4 regions of the Streptomyces sp. NPDC006529 genome follow, and region 3 is predicted to be linked to each of the others. Evidence: riboswitches for the same ligand, from Rfam matches in the RefSeq annotation. Region 3 holds a riboswitch; each other region holds the start of a gene.

Region 1 (4,586 bases), on a different contig from region 3:
GGCCGCGTCCCGGCTGCGCCCGGACAACCGCGCCGTGCTCGTCTACGAGCCGCTCGCGGCCGACGACGCCGAGGAAGCCGCCGAGAACGACGAGACCGAAGGGACGGAGCAGTGAGCGACACCGCAGCCGTCACGATGACCTTCCACCCCCGGCCGCAGCCCGGCGAGGCCCGGCCGTGGGCGTTCCCGGCCCCCGAGCGCGGTGCGCTGGACACCGGCCTGACCGTGCTGCGCTGCCACCGGCCCGGGCAGCAGGTGGTGGCCGTCGAGATCAACCTCGCCGCCCCGCTGGACGCCGAACCGGCCGGGCTGGACGGCGTGGCCACGATCATGGCCCGCGCCCTGTCCGAGGGCACCGACAAGCACTCCGCCGAGGAGTTCGCGGCCGAGCTGGAGCGCTGCGGCGCCACCCTCGACGCGCACGCCGACCACCCCGGCATCCGGGTCTCCCTGGAGGTCCCGGCCTCCCGGCTCGCCAAGGCCCTGGGCCTGCTCGCCGAGGCCCTGCGCGCCCCCGCCTTCGCCGACAGCGAGGTGGACCGGCTGGTGCGCAACCGGCTCGACGAGATCCCGCACGAGCTGGCCAACCCGCAGCGCCGGGCCGCCAAGCAGCTCTCCCAGGAGCTGTTCCCGGCCACGCTGCGGATGTCCCGCCCGCGCCAGGGGACCGAGGAGACGGTGGCCCGGATCGACGCCGCGGCCGTACGCGCCTTTTACGAGGCCCACGTGCGCCCCGCCACCTCCACCGCGGTGGTGGTCGGCGACCTGACCGGCATCGACCTGGACGCCGTCCTCGCGGACACCCTGGGCACCTGGACGGGCGGCACGGCCGAGCCGCTCCCCGTACCGCCGATCACCGCGGACGACACGGGCCGCGTGATCATCGTGGACCGGCCGGGGGCGGTGCAGACCCAGCTGCTCATCGGGCGGATCGGTGCGGACCGGCACGACCGCGTCTGGGCGCCCCAGGTGCTCGGCACGTACTGCCTGGGCGGCACCCTCACCTCCCGCCTGGACAAGGTGCTGCGCGAGGAGAAGGGCTACACCTACGGCGTGCGCGCCTTCGGGCAGGTGCTGCGCTCCACCGCGGACGGCACCGGCGCGTCGATGCTCGCCATCAGCGGTTCGGTGGACACCCCCAACACGGGCCCGGCGCTGGAGGACCTCTGGAAGGTGCTGCGCACCCTCGCGGAGGGCGGTCTGACCGACGCGGAGCGGGACGTGGCGGTGCAGAACCTGGTGGGCGTGGCCCCGTTGAAGTTCGAGACGGCCGCGTCCGTCGCGGGGACCCTGGCCGACCAGGTCGAGCAGGGCCTGCCGGACGACTACCAGGCGCGGTTGTACGCGCGGCTGGCCGAGACGGGCACGGTGGAGGCCACCTCCGCCGTCGTCAACGCCTTCCCGGTGGACCGGCTCGTGACGGTGCTCGTCGGTGACGCCTCGCAGATCGAGGCGCCGGTGCGCGCGCTCGGAATCGGTGACGTGCGCGTCGTCGCGAACTGACGGTGAACCGCCCGTGAACTGAGCGGGCGCGGAAGGGGTTTCGGTGGCTTGGCCACCGGAACCCCTTTTGTCCGTTTGGCGGAGAGGTTGCTTCTATGTCACGTGACGTAGCTAACAATGGGGCGCGTGTGTTTGGTGATTACCCGAAGATCCGCCTAGCGTCGGGCGTGCTGTCCGTCAGTTGTGAACGCCGCACTCGCGGCACCGGGCAGCGATCGCCGAGTCCCCGTCAGGCGCGAGCCTGGGGAGCCGGGGACCCACGTCCCTGGGGTGAATCGGGCCATCTCGCAAGAGGGGGCCCGTAGGAGACCTTCCTGCTCCGAACCCGTCAGCTAACCCGGTAGGCGAGAGGGAAGGAAAGGATCAGCCCCTTCATGGCGTTCGGCAGCAGTCGTGCCTCTTCCGGCAAGCACCGTGGTTCCAGCCGTCTGAGCCGGAAGACCGCAGGTGTCGCCGGCATAGCCGCCCTCGCCGCCACCGGCGTCGCGGCCAGCCTCGCAGCCCCGGCCTTCGCCGCGGACAACCACCACTCCACCGCCCCCCAGGGTGACGGCATGAACGCCGTCGTCGTCGCGGACACCCTCGCCGGCGACCTGGAGGCCCAGGCCGACGCGCAGCGCAACGCCGCCGACGCCGCCGCCCTCAAGGCGCAGGCCGAGGCCGAGGCGAAGACGAAGGCCGCCGAGGCCCGCCGCATGGCCGAGGCGAAGGCCAAGGCCGAGCGCGAGGCCAAGGAGCGCGCGGACCGCGAAGAGGAGCGCAAGCGCCTCAACGCCTTCGTGCTGCCGGTCACCGGCTCCTACGTCAGCACCCAGTACGGCGCCGGCGGCAGCGCCTGGTCCTCCGGCAGCCACACCGGCGTCGACTTCCACGCCGCCGAGGGCACCGTCGTCCACGCCGTGGGCGCGGGCGTCGTCGTCGAGGCTGGCGACGGCGGTGCGTACGGCAACAACATCGTCATCAAGCACAACGACGGTACGTACACCCAGTACGGCCACCTCTCGCGGCTGAGCGTCTCCGCCGGCGAGCAGGTCACCGCGGGCCAGCAGATCGGGCTGTCGGGCAACACCGGCAACAGCTTCGGCGCGCACCTGCACTTCGAGGCCCGTACCGGCCCGTCCTACGGCTCGGACATCAACCCGCTGGCCTACCTGCGGTCCAAGGGCGTCGAGATCTGACCCGCCCGCGCACGCGCTGACCGAAGGCCCCGGCTCATCGAGCCGGGGCCTTCGTGTCGTGCGTGCCTTTGTGCCCATTTCCGAAAACCGTCCTCGGAAAAGAGCGCGCGTTGCCATAGAGTCGCGGTAATGGATTCGGCGGCAACGGTATTCAGCGGAGGTCCGGTCTTGCGAATTCCCGCGCACGCGGTTTGTACGGCGATCCGCGACGACATCGTCTCCGGGGTCTTCGGCCCGGGCTCCCGCCTCACCGAGGAGCTGCTCGCCCGGCGCTACGGAGTCTCCCGCGTCCCCGTCCGGGAGGCACTGCGCACCCTGGAGTCCGAGGGCTTCGTCACCACCCGCCGGCACGCGGGCGCCTGCGTCGCCGAGCCGACCGAGCAGGAGGCGGCCGACCTCCTGGAGGTCCGGATGCTGCTGGAGCCCCTCGCGGCGGCCCGGGCCGCCCGCCGGCGCAGCGAGGCGCACCTGAAGGTGCTGCGGGGGCTGGTACGGCTGGGCCAGGAGCGGGCCAGGAGGGGGCAGGGGGAGGATCTGCGATCCCTGGGCGGCTGGTTCCACGAGACGCTCGTGCAGGCCTCGGACAGCCCCGGCCTGATCGCGCTGCTCACGCAGATGCGCCACAAGGTTGCCTGGATGTACGCCGTGGACGCTCCGGTGCGGCCCGTGGAGTCCTGGGCGGAGCACGGCGCGATCGTGGACGCGGTGGCGCGCGGCGACGCGGAGCGGGCGCGGGCGCTGACCGCGGCCCACGCCGACCGCGCGGCCGGAGCGCACCGGCTGCGCGTGAGGACTTCGCAACCTGCCGTAAACATGGCGAGCGGCGGGCTTTAACACGGTCCCGATACAAAGGATTGATTTACCGGGCGGGAATTGTTTTTCCGGCCGCGTGGGTGCGTTCCGGATAAACGAAAAGGTCCGGGGGTGTTACGCGGCTTCGGGCGTTCCCGGGAAATGCGGCGGAGCCGTGGCCCCGGGTGCGGGGCCACGGCTCCGCCGTGGGTGGTGCGTGGGCCGGACCCGGGGGGTCGGCCGGGGGTCAGACGGTCTCGGGAAGCTCTTCGAGACCCTCGGCGACCAGCTTCGCCAGACGGTCCAGCGCGGCGTCCGCGCCCTCGGCGTCGGACGCGAGGACGATCTCCTCGCCGCCCTGGGCGCCCAGGCCCAGGACCGCGAGCATGGACGCGGCGTTGACCGGGTTGCCGTCGGCCTTGGAGATGGTCACCGGGACGCCGGAAGCGGTGGTCGCCCGGACGAAGATCGAGGCGGGACGAGCGTGCAGGCCCTCGGCCCAGCCGACGTTGACGCGGCGCTCTGCCATGGTGATGCCCTTCAGGTTCTTACGGTTGTCTAGACCAGTCTCTCACGGCACTCCGAGTGCTCCGGCCGACCTTCGGCCCCCGTTCACCTGCCGTTCGACCCTCCACAGCTTGCACTGGTTTGCCCCGGCTCGGCTACTGCGCCGCGCGCACGCGGCCCCGCGGGTGCGCCCCCGCCCGGCGCCCGCCCTCCGTCCGCCCAAACCAGGCTCTAGGGTGGCTCCATGACCACCGCGTCGGACCCCTCGTACCCGGCCCACTGGGAAGCGGACGTCGTGCTGCGCGACGGCGGCACCGCCCGGATCCGCCCCATCACGCCCGAGGACGCGGAGCGCCTGGTCAGCTTCTACGAACAGGTCTCGGACGAGTCGAAGTACTACCGGTTCTTCGCCCCCTACCCCCGGCTGTCCGCCAAGGACGTGCACCGCTTCACCCACCACGACTACGTGGACCGGGTCGGCCTCGCGGCCACCGTCGGCGGCGAGTTCATCGCGACCGTCCGCTACGACCGCATCGGCCCCGACGGGCGCCCCGCCTCCGGAGCGGCCGACGAGGCCGAGGTCGCCTTCCTCGTCCAGGACGCCCA
Region 2 (4,586 bases), on a different contig from region 3:
CCGGCTGCGGCGGACCTGACGGCGCGTCTGCGAGCGGTAGACGTGGGCCGCGGTCCGTTCTCCGAGCTGCTTGAGCCTGGTCGCGGTCGAGAAGGTGGAGAACCGATCCCGGTTCCCGGCCATTGACTCCGCCTCCCCTGTAGCGCACACAGCAATACGTCCCCGCACACGGTACGGGACCGAGCGCGGGGACGTACGGAGGCTGCCTGGCCCCGCGGGGATGAACCCCGCGGAGGAGGGTCAGCCCTTGAAGCGCGGGAAGGCGGAGCGGCCCGCGTACACCGCGGCGTCGTCGAGGATCTCCTCGATGCGCAGCAGCTGGTTGTACTTGGCGACGCGGTCCGAGCGGGCCGGGGCGCCGCTCTTGATCTGACCGCAGTTCACCGCGACGGCGAGGTCGGCGATGGTGACGTCCTCGGTCTCGCCGGAGCGGTGCGACATCATGCACTTGAAGCCGTTGCGCTGGGCCATCTCGACGGCGTCCAGGGCCTCGGTCAGCGAACCGATCTGGTTCACCTTGACGAGCAGGGCGTTCGCCGAGCCCTCTTCGATGCCGCGGGCGAGGCGCTCCGGGTTGGTGACGAAGAGGTCGTCGCCGACGATCTGGACCTTGGAGCCCAGGCGGTCGGTGAGGATCTTCCAGCCGGCCCAGTCGTCCTCGAACAGCGGGTCTTCGAGGGAGACCAGCGGGTACGCGGCGCAGAGCTCCTCGTAGTACTCGGTCATCTCGGCGGCCGAGCGGGACTGGCCCTCGTACTCGTACTTGCCGTCCTTGTAGAACTCGGACGCGGCGGCGTCGAGCGCCAGCGCGATGTCCTTGCCCGGGACGTAGCCGGCCAGCTTGATGGCCTCGACGATGAGGTCGAGCGCGGCGCGGTTGGACTCCAGGTTCGGGGCGAAGCCGCCCTCGTCGCCCAGGCCGGTGGAGAGGCCCTTGCTGTGCAGGACCTTCTTGAGGGTGTGGTAGACCTCGGAACCCCAGCGCAGCGCCTCGGAGAAGGACTCCGCGCCGATCGGAGCGATCATGAACTCCTGGATGTCCACGTTGGAGTCGGCGTGCGACCCGCCGTTCAGGATGTTCATCATCGGAACGGGCAGCAGGTGCGCGTTCGGGCCACCGAGGTAGCGGAAGAGCGGCAGGTCCGAGGCCTCGGACGCGGCGTGCGCGACGGCCAGGGAGACACCGAGGATCGCGTTGGCGCCCAGCGAGCCCTTGTTGTCGGTGGCGTCCAGGTCGCACATGGCCTGGTCGATCAGGCGCTGCTCGGTGGCGTCGTAGCCGACGAGCTCCGGGCCGATCTGCTCGATGACGGCGAGGACGGCCTTCTCGACGCCCTTGCCGAGGTAGCGGTTGGCGTCACCGTCCCGCAGCTCGACGGCCTCGAAGGCACCGGTGGAGGCGCCGGACGGAACAGCAGCACGGCCGGTGCTGCCGTCGTCGAGGCCAACCTCGACCTCGACCGTGGGGTTGCCTCGGGAGTCCAGGATTTCCCGGGCTACGACGACGTCGATGGACGGCACGAGCATCTCCTTATGGGATGTGGCGCTGGGTGTGCGGTGGCGTGTCGGGCCGTGGGACGGCCCTGCCGCTTAGAGCCTAACCGGATCGGGGCGGTCGGCCCGCCGAGCAACCGCTCCCTGGGACGAAAAAGGGTGGGAATACCCCTCTTACAGGACATAGAGCAAGGCTGAAGGCGGGATTCCGCCCGCGGAAACACGACGGCCCGGCGCGTGGGGGGATACGCGCCGGGCGGTGGTGGTCATGCGTGGAGCGTTACCGCGGGGTTCAGCTGAGCTTCAGCTTCTGACCCGGGAAGATCAGGTCGGCGTCCTGCACGATGTCCTTGTTCAGCTCGAACACGTGCTGCCAGCCGCCCTTGACGGCGTTCGCCTGGGCGATGGTGCCGAGGGTGTCGCCGGCCTTGACCTCGTAGGAGCCGTTGCCCGTCTTGGGGGCCTCGGCGGCCGGGGTCTTCTTGACGGGGGCCGGGGTCTCGGCGCGCTCGGAGCGGGTGACCGGCGCCTCGGCGCGCTTGGTCTCCTGCTTCGGCTGGGCCTTCTTCTCGGCCTTCTTCTCGGGCTTGGCCTGCTTGGGGGCCTCGGCCGCGCCGCCGTTGTAGGCCGCGTTCGACAGGCCCACGCCGCAGGACGGCCACGCGCCCTTGCCCTGGCCCTTGAGGACCTTCTCGGCGATGGCTATCTGCTGCGACTTGGTGGCCTGGTTGGCCTGCGGGGCGTAGGCCTTGCCGCCGTACGCCGCCCAGGTGGAGGACGAGAACTGCACGCCGCCGTAGTAGCCGTTGCCCGTGTTGATGGACCAGTTGCCGCCGGACTCGCACGCGGCGACGGCGTCCCACTGGGAGGTGGTCGCGGCGCTCGCGGCGCCCGCGGTCATCAGCGGGGCCGCCACGGCGACACCGGCGACACCGACGAGGGTGACGACACGGGTGGCCTTGGAGGCGCGACGGTGCTTGCCCTTGCCGGAAAGCAGCATGGTTTTCTCCTCACCGACGCCTGCGAAGTGAGCTGTCGGGTTCGGGCGGATGAGTTGCCCGGTCGCGCACCGTGGTGCGCGGCTTAACCCCAAGCCGGTTCCGTGACCGTCTCTCAACGGCCGGTTCCGGCACTTACCTTGGTTCCCCCGCTCCTGCCTTCGGCGCTTGCGCGACGACTGTTCCCTCCGTCCGCCGGCAGGATTCGGCGATGCGGTCGAAGGAGCCCGCGGTGGCGAGCGATTCAGAAGGTAGACAGGTCTCTCCCCGATGTTCAACGAGGGACATCGGGGAGAAACGGGCCCTACTTGCGCTCCCGGGACGGGTGTTTACGCAGGTGAGAGCCGGGTTTGCGGCAGTCTCCGACCAGGACACGCCAGTTGGACCGAAGAGATGCATGTCTCACTTGCACGAATGGGACATACAAGGCGATCTTCGCGCCCGAAGTGCCCCTATTTCTGGCTTAGATCGAGATTCTGCCCCGGGGTGATGAGGTCGGCGTCGTGCCCGATGACCTGCTGATTGGCCTCGTAAAGGGCATTCCAGCCACCCTCGACCCCCTGGGCGGTCGCGATCGCCGTCAGGTTGTCCCCGGCCTTGACGGTGTACGACGGATCCGACAGGGCGTCAGGGGCCGCGGACGTCTCCGCGGCGGGCGTTCCGCGGTGCTTTCCACCGGTTGCCGACGTTTCGCCCTGCGGCGTGGCCGCGGAGCCGGGCGTGGCGGCCGGGCCCGTCGGGGCCACCGGGGCCGCGGGGTTCGACGGGGAGGCCGTCGGACCGCCCGGGAGCGCGGAGCCACCGGTTACGGGCGCCACGGGCGTTCCGGTGGGCCCGGTCGGGGTGGCGGGGCCACCGGTCTCGGGCGCCGGGGGTGGCATGACGGGCAGTCCGGAGGTCAGCGGGGTCTCGGGGACCGCCGGCAGCGCGCCGGGCGAGGCGCTGGCCCCGGACGGGGTGGTGGCTCCGGGGATGTGCCCGGTGGAGGCCGGCGTCGAGGCGGGCGCGGGCGCTCCGGCGAGCGGACCCGTGCCGGAGGCCGGGGTTCCTTCGGGGCGCAGCGGGCTCGGCGCGACGGAACCGGAACCTGCGCGGCCCGGGTCGACGGTGGGCGCGGGGCCGCCCCGGGTGAGCCCGGAGGACTCCCCGCACAGCGGCCAGGCCTGCGGTCCCTGCGAGGCGAGGACCCGCTCGGCGATGGCTATCTGCTGCGAGCGGCTGGCGAGGTCGGGCCGCGCGGCGAACTCCAGCCCGCCCGCGCTCTTCCACTGTTCCAGCGTGAACTGGAGTCCGCCGTACGACCCGCTGCCGAAATCGGCGCTCCAGGTTCCGCCGCTCTCACACTCGGCCACCCTGTCCCAGGTGGTGGTCTCGGCCGCGTTCGCGCCGGAGGCGGCGAACAGCGGCAGAGCGAGCGCGGAGCCGGCGACTCCGGCGGTGACGACGAGGGCGGGGACCTGACGGGGGCGTCTGTGGCGGCCGTTCCCGGAACGCATGAGGGTGGACCTTTCGCGTGGCGGCGGGGGCGACGCGAACCTAGCCGGGTTCGAACGCTTGTCACAAGTCGATGATGCGCAGATCACGTCGAGGTCACAGAGTTGACTCTTCGTCAGCCAAGGGCCCCGGCGCCGCCCCTTCCGCATCCGCAACGTTTGGGGTTGTGAAGCGGACCGGAAGCGTGCGCAGGCCACGCATGATCAGTCCGCCCCGCCACCGCAGCTCCTCGGGAGGAATGGCCAGTTCCAGATCGGGCAGACGCGTCAGCAAACTCGCGAGCGCCGTCTGACCCTCCAGCCGGGCCAGCGGGGCGCCCAGGCAGTAGTGGATGCCGTGCCCGTATCCGAGGTGCTGGTTGTCGCTCCGCGCGAGGTCCAGAGCGTCCGGCGCGTCGAAGCGCGCCGGGTCCCGGTCGGCCGCCGCGAGGACGACGAGCACCGGATCGCCCGCCGGGACGTCCTGGCCGCCGATGGCCAGCGGCTCGGTCGCGTAGCGCCAGGTCGCCAGCTCCACGGGACCGTCGTACCGGAGCAGTTCCTCGATCCCGGTCGCCAGCAGCTCCGGCGCACCGGCCGTCAGCGACTCCTGGAGGAGCGC
Region 3 (4,586 bases):
TGGGCTACGCCGAGGACGGCGGCCCGCTCCGGCCCGGCGACGTGGAACTCGCTCTCGACAAGGCCCCCGCGAGCGGCGCCAAGGCCGCCCCGGAGTCCTACACCCTCACGGTGCGGGGCGGCGGCGTCCGCATCACCGGGCCCGACGACGCCGGGGTCTTCTACGGCACGCGCACCCTCGAACAGGCCGTCCGCGGCGCCGGATCCATCGGCGAGGGAACGGTCAAGGACGCGCCGGACCGCCCGCAGCGCGGCCTGAACCTCGACATAGCCCGCAAGAACTTCACCGCGCCGTGGATCGAGGACCGGCTGCGCGAGATGGCCGACCTCAAGCTCAACCAGCTGGGCCTGCACTTCTCCGACGACCAGGCCTTCCGCATCGCTTCCGTCAGCCACCCCGAGATCGTCTCCGACCCGCACCTCAGCCAGGCCGAGGTGCGCGCCATCGTGGCCCTCGCCCGGAGCCTGCACATCGAGGTCGTCCCCGAGATCGACTCGCCCGGACACCTGGGCGCCGTCCTGCGCGCCCACCCCGCCCTCCAGCTGCGCGACGCGGCCGGGCGGGCCGTCAAGGGCGCCGTGGACATCTCCGACCCGGCGTCCGCGCGGCTCGTCGACGAACTGCTGCGCGAATACCTGCCGCTCTTCCCCGGCGCGCGCTGGCACGTCGGCGCCGACGAGTACCAGGCGCTGGTCGTCAAGGACCCGCAGGCCTCCTTCCCGCAGCTCGCGGCGGCCGCCCGGAATCGGTACGGCGCCGGGGCGCGCGTCTTCGACCTGGCCACCGGCTGGCTGAACGACCGCGCGGCCGTGGTCCGCGCCGCCGGCCGGCAGCCCAAGGCGTGGAACGACGGCTTCTTCACCGGGGGCGCGGCCACCGCCGCGCGGGACGTCGAGGTGGAGTACTGGACGGGCAAGGAGATCGGCGCCCGCCCGCCCCTGGAGTACCTGCGCGAGGGCCGGCCCGTGGTCAACCTCAACGACGAGTACCTGTACTACGTCCTCGGCGAGCCCAACGACTTCACCTACCCGACCGGCCGGCGGATCTACGAACAGTGGACCCCGCTCGTGCTGCGCGGCACCGAGGCCGTGCCCGCCCGCTACGCCGACCGGATCCTGGGCGCCCGGCTCGCCGTCTGGTGCGACCTGGCCGGATCGCAGACCCAGGCGCAGGTCGCCGCCGGGATCCGGCTGCCGCTGGCCGCCCTCGCCCAGAAGGTCTGGGACCCGCGGCCGCCCGGGCCGACGTGGAGTCAGTTCACCGCGCTGGCCGACCGCCTGAGGTGAAGCGGGATCCCGGGACCGGCCCGCGCGGCGTGCTCCGCCCGGGGTCCGCTCAGTAGGCGCCGTTGACGTTGTCGATCGAACCGTAGCGGGCGGCCGCGTAGTTGCAGGCGGCGGTGATGTTCGCGACCGGGTCGTAGGAGTCGGACGACGTGCCGGGCACGTGGTAGGCCCTGAAGGTGGGGTCGATGACCTGGAGGAGGCCCTTCGAGGGAATGCCCGCGGCCGCGTTGGAGTCCCAGTTGTTGATGGCGAGCGGGTTGCCCGAGGACTCGCGCAGCACGTTGCGGTGAATTCCGTCGTAGGTTCCGGGAATTCCGTGCTGGGCCATGATCTCCAGCGACTGGCGGATCCACCCGTCGAGGTTGTTGGCGTACAGGGTGGTGGGCCGTGCGGAACGGTCGGCGCGGGCGGGCGCGGCCGTGGTATTGCGCTTGGCGACCAGGGTCGTGGCGGTGGCCTTGGCCGATCCCGAACTCGCCTTTGCGGCCCCGCCGATCGTCAGCTTGGTTCCCGGGCGGATGACGGACGGGTCGCTGCCGATCACCGAGCGGTTGTCCGCGTACAGCTTCTTCCAGCCGCCGCTCACGGAATGCGTTTGCGCGATCTTGGAAAGGGTGTCGCCGGGCACCACGGAATAGACCGTGGGCGCGGCGGCCTTCGTCGCGGCCGTGGAAGCGGTGGGCGCCTTGGCGGCCGCGGCCGGCTGAGCGGCCTCCGCCCCGGAGGCGCTGATCAGCGGGAGGGCGAGGGCGAAACCGCCGGTGCCCGCGACGGCGACCAGACGGGCCACCCGGCTGTTCTTGGGACGGCGGTGCTTGCCCGATGCGGACATGGCGCATTCCTCTCCGTCGCCTGCGAGGTGAGCTGTCGGGTTCGGACGGGAGCTGTCCGGCCGCACCGCGGCACGCGTGTTCCGGACATGCCTCGGGCATGACGAAGGCGTGCGTGCCGGTGGTGCGACTTCACCCCGAGCCGGTCCGGATTCATGATCCGGACCGGCGGCCTACCTGGTTCCCCCGCTCCTGCCGTACGTGAAGTGGGATGGGTTTCCGGGTGGCGGCAGGATTCGGCGTTCCACCTGGATTGCGGTGACCGTAAACGAAGAGGGAGGGCGGGAACAAGGGGCGAATTCCGCGTGGTGATCGTCTTATCGGTACCGGTCCGCGGAATGCGTCACACCCGTACGGGTCATGGATCCCGAATTTCATTGCTGGGCCCGGAATTGAGACTTCCGGATCTTTTATGGGTGGCGGCGGTCCGGCCTGTTCCGCGTGACTCACATCACCGCCGGAGCGCCCGTTCCGCATTCAAGGGCAAATCACCCCTAGCTGCCTCTAAAGGTGTTTCTCGCACCTCCACCGGCCGCGCCGCCTCCGGCAGTTCCGCGCACCCGGGCGGCGCTTCCGGCGTCCGCGGGACCCCGGCGTGCGGTTCCGGGGCGCCGTCGGCCGCCCGAAGTGTGCCGGTGGCCCCGACGGGAGGCTCCCGCCGTGTACGTTCGCAGCACGGGACGGATCACAGGAGAGCGGGGTATGACGTGACGCATCGCGTACGAGGGGTCATCGCACGGAGCAAGGGCGCGCCGGTGGAGACGACAACGATCCTCGTGCCCGACCCGGGGCCGGGCGAGGCGCTCGTCCAGGTCCAGGCCTGCGGGGTCTGCCACACCGACCTGCACTACCGGGAGGGCGGCATCAACGACGCCTTCCCCTTCCTCCTCGGCCACGAGGCCGCCGGAGTGGTGGAGGCCGTCGGCCCCGATGTCACCGGCGTCGCCCCTGGCGACTTCGTGATCCTCAACTGGCGCGCCGTGTGCGGCCGCTGCCGCGCCTGCAAGCGCGGGCGCCCCTGGTACTGCTTCGACACCCACAACGCCACCCAGTCCATGACCCTGGAGGACGGCACTCCGCTCTCCCCGGCGCTGGGCATCGGAGCCTTCGCCGAGAAGACCCTGGTCGCCGCCGGCCAGTGCACCAAGGTGGACCCGGCGGCCTCGGCCGCCGCCGCCGGACTGCTGGGCTGCGGGGTGATGGCGGGCCTCGGCGCGGCCCTCAACACCGGGAACGTCGGCCGCGGCGACTCGGTGGCCGTCATCGGCTGCGGCGGCGTGGGCAACGCGGCCGTCGCCGGGGCCCGGCTCGCCGGTGCGGGCCGGATCATCGCGGTGGACCTGGACGACCGCAAGCTGGAACAGGCCAGGGGGCTGGGCGCCACCCACACCGTCAACGGCCGTACCGAGGACGTGGTCAAGGCGGTCCAGGCGCTGACCGGCGGCAACGGAGCGGACGTGGTCATCGACGCCGTCGGCCGCCCCGAGACCTACCGGCAGGCGTTCTACGCCCGCGACCTGGCCGGCACCGTGGTGCTGGTCGGCGTCCCCACCCCGGAGATGGCCCTCGAACTCCCGCTGCTCGACGTCTTCGGCCGCGGCGGCGCCCTCAAGTCCTCCTGGTACGGGGACTGCCTGCCCGAGCGGGACTTCCCGCTGTTGATCGACCTCTACCTCCAGGGCCGCCTCGACCTCGACGCGTTCGTCTCCGAGACCATCGCGCTCGACGACGTGGAGGAAGCCTTCGCCCGCATGGAACGCGGCGAAGTCCTCCGCTCGGTCGTCCTCTTCTGACCACAAGCCCCGGGCCACCCCCCGGCCCGGGGCCCGCCGTCGGCCCAAGGCGCGCCACATCAGCCCCGCCGACGGACCACGGCGCCGCGATGTCAGCCCCGCCGGCGTTTGAGGCGCCGCCGGAGGCAGCACCGGGCCCGCACGGCCCGCACCGGAACCCACCGCACCGGAACCCACCGCACCCGACCCTTGGATCGTCCGTGACCCACAGCCACAGCCCCAGCTACCGCCAGCCCGGCGTAGTCCTGACCGACCACCGCTTCACGGTCCCGCTGGACCACGACCGCCCGGACGGCGAGCGCATCGAGCTGTACGCCCGCGAGGCCGTGGCGACGGGCAAGGACCCGGCCACGCTGCCCTGGCTGCTCTACCTGGAGGGCGGCCCCGGCTTCGGTGCCCGCCGCTTCACCGGCCGCCAGGCCTGGCTGGACCGGGCCCTGACCGAGTTCCGCGTCCTCCTCCTGGACCAGCGCGGCACCGGCCGTTCCACCCCCGCGAACCGCCAGACCCTCCCGCTGCGCGGCGGCCCCGCCGAACAGGCCGACTACCTCGCCCACTTCCGCGCCGACGCGATCGTCCGCGACTGCGAAGCCATCCGCCCCGCCCTCACCGGCGGCGCACCCTGGACCGTACTCGGCCAGAGCTTCGGCGGGTTCTGCGTCACCCACTACCTCGGC
Region 4 (4,586 bases), on a different contig from region 3:
GCGCAGATGGTCGTCGTACCGCTGCTCCAGAAGCACCGGATCCTCACCCAGGTTTCCGGTGACCACCTGGAAGTGATCAAGCTCATTCCGCCGCTGATCGTGGACGAGGCGGACGTGGACCGCTTCGTGGGCGCCTTCCGGGACGTCATGGACGACGCCCACGGCGGGGGCGGGCTGATGTGGGACTTCGGCAGGACCCTGGTCAAGCAGGCCGTCGCGAACCGCTGACCCGCGGGGCGGCCCGCCGGTCGGCCGCCCGGCGGGCCGCCCGGCGCCGTCACTCCAGGAGGCGGTCGCGCAGCTCGTCGAGGGTCTCGGGCGCGAGCCCGAGGCCCTCGGCGAGGTAGCGGTCGGTGCTGCCCCAGATCTCCTCCAGGGTCTCGAAGGCCGCGTGCAGGTACTCGGCGCGCGCGTCGAAGAGCGGGGCGAGCAGCTCCATCACCTCGGGGGAGCGGGCCTCGGGGGTCCCGCCGCTGCGGCGCACCTTGTAGCGGCGGTGCGGAGCGTTCGACTCCAGGTAGTCCGCCACGATCGCCTCGCGCTCCACGCCGAGCGCGAGCAGCGTGACGGCGATCGAGAGACCGGCCCGGTCCTTGCCGGCCGCGCAGTGCATCAGGACCGGCACCTCGTTCCGGGCGAGCGCCTGCACGACCCGGCGGTGCTCGGCGGTGCGGGTCGTCACGATCTCCCTGTAGGAGGCGGCCATCCGCCGGGCGGCCTTGCCGTCGCCGAGGGCCTCCCGCAGCTGGCCGAGATCGCCGTCGCGGACCATCCGCCAGAACTCCGTGCCGTCCGCCGGGTCGGAGAGCGGGAGGTTGACGTTGCGCACGCCCGGCAGCTCGACGTCCGGGCCCTCCAGGGCGTGGTCGGCGGCGTTGCGGAAGTCGAAGACGGTGTGGAGACCCAGCGACGCGAGGAATTCCGTGTCGGTTTCGGTGGCATGCGCCAGATGTCCGCTTCGATAGACCTGTCCCGATCTGACCCTCCGTCCGTCGGTGGCCGGGAGGCCGCCCACGTCACGGAAGTTGCGCACTCCGGTCAGTTCCGGCTCCGTGGACGGGGCCTGGGGTATCTGCTGGGTCACGAAGACTCCTCCGTATCGTCGCGGCATGTCCGAATTGCGCTGGTTGAACGCAACTTGCCATAAGGGACCGGGAGATCGGGCCCGTCCCCGTGAGCAGGATCATACGGTGACCGTGAGTGTGTGATCGCTAAAGCCGAATTGCCTTGTGCGCAAGGGTGTTGCCGCAGCGGATTCCACGGAGGGTGACCGGAATTCCGGCGGTCCCTCACCCGCGCCATTACCCAAGGGAATTCGCGGCTTGTTCCACGGGACCGGAGCCAATACCTTCACCTCCACCCGGATGGACCGCCTAATCCTGCCACCGTCCGGCACCGCACCCGACGATCCACGCGCCCGGCAGGAGCGGGGGAACCAGGTAAGCCGCCGTTTCCGAAACCGATCTTCTCGATGTTCTCGAATGGATCTCCTCCGGACGGCTCGGGGTGAAGCCGTAGACCTACGGCCGGACATCTCCAGTCCGAACCCGACAGCTCACCTCGCAGGCGACGGAGAGGAATTCACCATGCCCGCAAAGGGAAAGCACCGCCGTCCGAAGTCCGCCGCGTTGACCCGCGGTCTCGTCGTCGCGGGCACCGGAAGCGCGGCGCTCGCGCTGCCGCTGCTGGGCGCCGCCGGCGCGCAGGCCGCCCCGCAGGCCACGGCTCCCGCCACCGCCGCGCTGCCGGCCCAGGCCCTCCCGGCCCAGGCTCCGGCGGCGCTCCGGGCCGCGGCCGCCGCGCCCGCGGCCTCCTCGGTGTACACCGTGGTGTCCGGCGACTGCCTCTCGGAGATCGCCGCGGAGCGGCACCTGAGCGGTGGCTGGCAGCGCCTCTACGCGGACAACCGCGAGGCCGTCGGCTCCGACCCCTCGCTGATCCACCCGGGGCTGAAGCTCGCGCTCGGCGGACCGGGCGAACAGGCTCCGGCGCCCGCCGCGCAAAGCGCCGAGGAACCCGCGCCGGTGGCGGACGCGGACGCGGACGCGGACGCGGACGCGGACGCGGGCCAGGACGAGGGCGCCGCCGCCGCGGAGGCCCCGGCCGCCCCGGCCGACGAGGGTGCGTCGCAGAAGGGGACGAGTGCTCGGGGCGGCACCTCCGCCGGCACGGGCTCGGGCAGCGGTACCGCCTCGGCCTCCGGCTTCGTCGCCCCGGTCTCCGCCTCCATCACCACCCAGTACCGGGCGAGCGGCAGCATGTGGTCCAGCGGTTACCACACCGGCGTCGACTTCGCCGTGGGCACCGGCACCACCGTCCGCGCGGTCGGCGCGGGCACCGTGGTCTCCGCCGGCTGGGGCGGCGCGTACGGCAACGAGGTCGTCATCCGGCACGCGGACGGCCGCTACTCGCAGTACGGCCACCTGTCCCAGCTCTCGGTCTCGGTCGGCCAGAGCGTGACCGCGGGCCAGAGCATCGGCCTCTCCGGTTCAACCGGCAACGTCACCGGCCCGCACCTGCACTTCGAGATCCGCACCGGGTCCGGCTACGGCACGGACATCGACCCGCTGGGCTACCTGCGCTCGAAGGGCGTGAACGTCTGACGCCACCGCCGCGTCGGTGTCCCCGCCTCCCTTGAAAGACCTGACGGACTCCTCACTTATTCCTTACCCGCCGGGTGGTAAAGATCACGGTCCGTCAAGGGGTGGCTACGGTCGCGTAGGTCACCGCCCGGGGTGGAGTATGAGCTCTCGTGGCAGCGACGACAGCGATGACGACGAAGACGACGGCACGGACGACGGAAATCAAGACGGCACTGCCGGGCATCGGCTCGTACGCGGCGATCGGGGACAGTTTCACCGAGGGTGTGGGCGACCCGGGGCCGGGGGGCCTGTGCGTGGGCTGGGCCGACCGGCTCGCCGTGCTCCTCGCGGACCAGCGCGAGGAGCACGACTTCCGGTACGCCAACCTCGCTGTGCGGGGGAAGCTCCTGGACCAGATCGTGGCCGACCAGGTGCCGCGGGCCAAGGAACTGGCGCCCGACCTGGTCAGCTTCTGCGCCGGGGGCAATGACATCATCCGGCCGGGGAGCGACCCCGACGACGTGGCGGAGCGGTTCGAGGCGGCCCTCGCCGACCTCGTCGGGTCAGTCGGCATGGTGATGATCACCACCGGTTTCGACACCCGCGGGGTGCCGGTGCTCAGGCACATCCGGGGCAAGGTGGCGACGTACTCGGCGCACGTCCGGTCCATCGCCGACCGGTACGGATGCCCGGTGCTCGATCTCTGGTCGCTGAAGTCCGTGCAGGACAGGCGGGCTTGGGACCACGACCGGCTCCACCTCTCGCCCGAGGGGCACACCCGGGTCGCGCTGCGCGCCGCGCAGGTGCTCGGCCTGGAGGTGCCCGCGGACCCGGACCAGCCGTGGCCCCCGCAGCAGCCGCGCGGCTCGGCCGAGGTGACCCGCGACAACATCCAGTGGGCACGGGAGCACCTCGTGCCGTGGATCGGCAGGCGATTGCGCGGGGAGTCCTCGGGGGACCGCATGGGGGCCAAGCGCCCGGACCTGCTGCCGCTGTAGGGGCCGGCCGTCGCGGGCGGGGCGGGGAGGCGCGCGGAATCCTTCGGGGGCAGTGTGCGTTGGGAGGGTGGTAGAACGTACGACCAGCCCTGCCCACTTCCCCTCTGGAGGCGCCTTGACCGGCTCCGACCCCGGCTCCCGTTCCTTGCGTCCACGGCTTCGCGCCCTGCGGCCCGAAGCCTTCGGCGCGGATCCGTCCGGCGCGCGGCTGGAGCGGATCCTGCGCTCGCCGAACTTCGCCGACGGCGTCTTTCAGAACCCGGTCGGTGCCCGGACCAGGCCTTCCGGCTCGATGGTGGAGTTCGCCAAGATCTATTTCCACAAGGAGCAGCGGGTCCGGCGCAACCCGGGCGCGCCCGTCCCGGTGCACCCGACGACCCTGGCCGATCTGGCGAAGCCGCCGGTCAGCGGCCTGCGGCTGACCTGGATGGGGCACTCCAGCGTGCTCGCGGAGATCGACGGACGCCGGGTGCTCTTCGATCCGGTGTGGGGAGAGCGGTGCTCTCCCTTCCCGTTCGCCGGACCCCGCCGACTGCACCCCGTACCGGTGCCGCTGGCCGCGCTGGGGCCGGTCGACGTCGTGGTGATCTCGCACGACCACTACGACCACCTCGACCTGCCGACGATCAAGGCTCTGGCCGCCACGGACACGGTCTTCGCGGTCCCGCTCGGCGTCGGCGCGCACCTGGAGCACTGGGGCGTGTCGGCCGACCGGCTGCGCGAGCTGGACTGGAACGAGACCACCAAGGTCGCCGGACTCTCGCTGACCGCGACCCCGGCCCGGCACTTCTGCGGGCGCGGCCTGCGCAACCAGCAGTACACCCTGTGGGCGTCGTGGGTCGTCGCGGGCGACGAGCACCGGATCTTCCACAGCGGTGACACGGGCTACTTCCCCGGCTTCAAGGAGATCGGCGCCGCGCACGGCCCCTTCGACGCGACGATGATCCAGATCGGCGCGTACTCGGAGTACTGGCCGGACATCCACATGACCCCGGAGGAGGGCATG

Evidence for each region. Region 3 has a riboswitch for cyclic di-AMP ahead of ABZY31_RS20785 (LysM peptidoglycan-binding domain-containing protein). Riboswitches for the same ligand answer to the same signal wherever they lie in the genome.
Region 1: it holds a riboswitch for cyclic di-AMP, as region 3 does, so the genes downstream of both, ABZY31_RS08500 (M23 family metallopeptidase) here and ABZY31_RS20785 (LysM peptidoglycan-binding domain-containing protein) in region 3, are expected to answer to the same signal.
Region 2: it holds a riboswitch for cyclic di-AMP, as region 3 does, so the genes downstream of both, ABZY31_RS15415 (transglycosylase family protein) here and ABZY31_RS20785 (LysM peptidoglycan-binding domain-containing protein) in region 3, are expected to answer to the same signal.
Region 4: it holds a riboswitch for cyclic di-AMP, as region 3 does, so the genes downstream of both, ABZY31_RS05815 (LysM peptidoglycan-binding domain-containing M23 family metallopeptidase) here and ABZY31_RS20785 (LysM peptidoglycan-binding domain-containing protein) in region 3, are expected to answer to the same signal.

What each region holds. Positions count from the first base shown of each region.
Region 1 is NZ_JBEXPB010000007.1:139,232-143,817, forward strand. Features, by position in the region: gene ABZY31_RS08490 (pitrilysin family protein) at 1-115, shown strand, start outside; gene ABZY31_RS08495 (pitrilysin family protein) at 136-1,503, shown strand; cyclic di-AMP (ydaO/yuaA leader) riboswitch at 1,710-1,865, shown strand; gene ABZY31_RS08500 (M23 family metallopeptidase) at 1,878-2,681, shown strand; gene ABZY31_RS08505 (GntR family transcriptional regulator) at 2,850-3,515, shown strand; gene ABZY31_RS08510 (HPr family phosphocarrier protein) at 3,721-4,002, opposite strand; gene ABZY31_RS08515 (GNAT family N-acetyltransferase) at 4,225-4,586, shown strand, end outside.
Region 2 is NZ_JBEXPB010000018.1:19,719-24,304, reverse strand. Features, by position in the region: gene ABZY31_RS15425 (septum formation initiator family protein) at 1-123, opposite strand, end outside; gene eno (phosphopyruvate hydratase) at 241-1,527, opposite strand; gene ABZY31_RS15415 (transglycosylase family protein) at 1,787-2,494, opposite strand; cyclic di-AMP (ydaO/yuaA leader) riboswitch at 2,497-2,669, opposite strand; gene ABZY31_RS15410 (transglycosylase family protein) at 2,945-3,988, opposite strand; gene ABZY31_RS15405 (cytochrome P450) at 4,083-4,586, opposite strand, start outside.
Region 3 is NZ_JBEXPB010000030.1:11,680-16,265, forward strand. Features, by position in the region: gene ABZY31_RS20780 (glycoside hydrolase family 20 protein) at 1-1,286, shown strand, start outside; gene ABZY31_RS20785 (LysM peptidoglycan-binding domain-containing protein) at 1,336-2,118, opposite strand; cyclic di-AMP (ydaO/yuaA leader) riboswitch at 2,123-2,368, opposite strand; gene ABZY31_RS20790 (S-(hydroxymethyl)mycothiol dehydrogenase) at 2,824-3,909, shown strand; gene ABZY31_RS20795 (alpha/beta fold hydrolase) at 4,110-4,586, shown strand, end outside.
Region 4 is NZ_JBEXPB010000004.1:206,976-211,561, forward strand. Features, by position in the region: gene ABZY31_RS05805 (aspartate aminotransferase family protein) at 1-228, shown strand, start outside; gene ABZY31_RS05810 (tyrosine-protein phosphatase) at 278-1,084, opposite strand; cyclic di-AMP (ydaO/yuaA leader) riboswitch at 1,361-1,582, shown strand; gene ABZY31_RS05815 (LysM peptidoglycan-binding domain-containing M23 family metallopeptidase) at 1,587-2,603, shown strand; gene ABZY31_RS05820 (SGNH/GDSL hydrolase family protein) at 2,771-3,580, shown strand; gene ABZY31_RS05825 (MBL fold metallo-hydrolase) at 3,696-4,586, shown strand, end outside.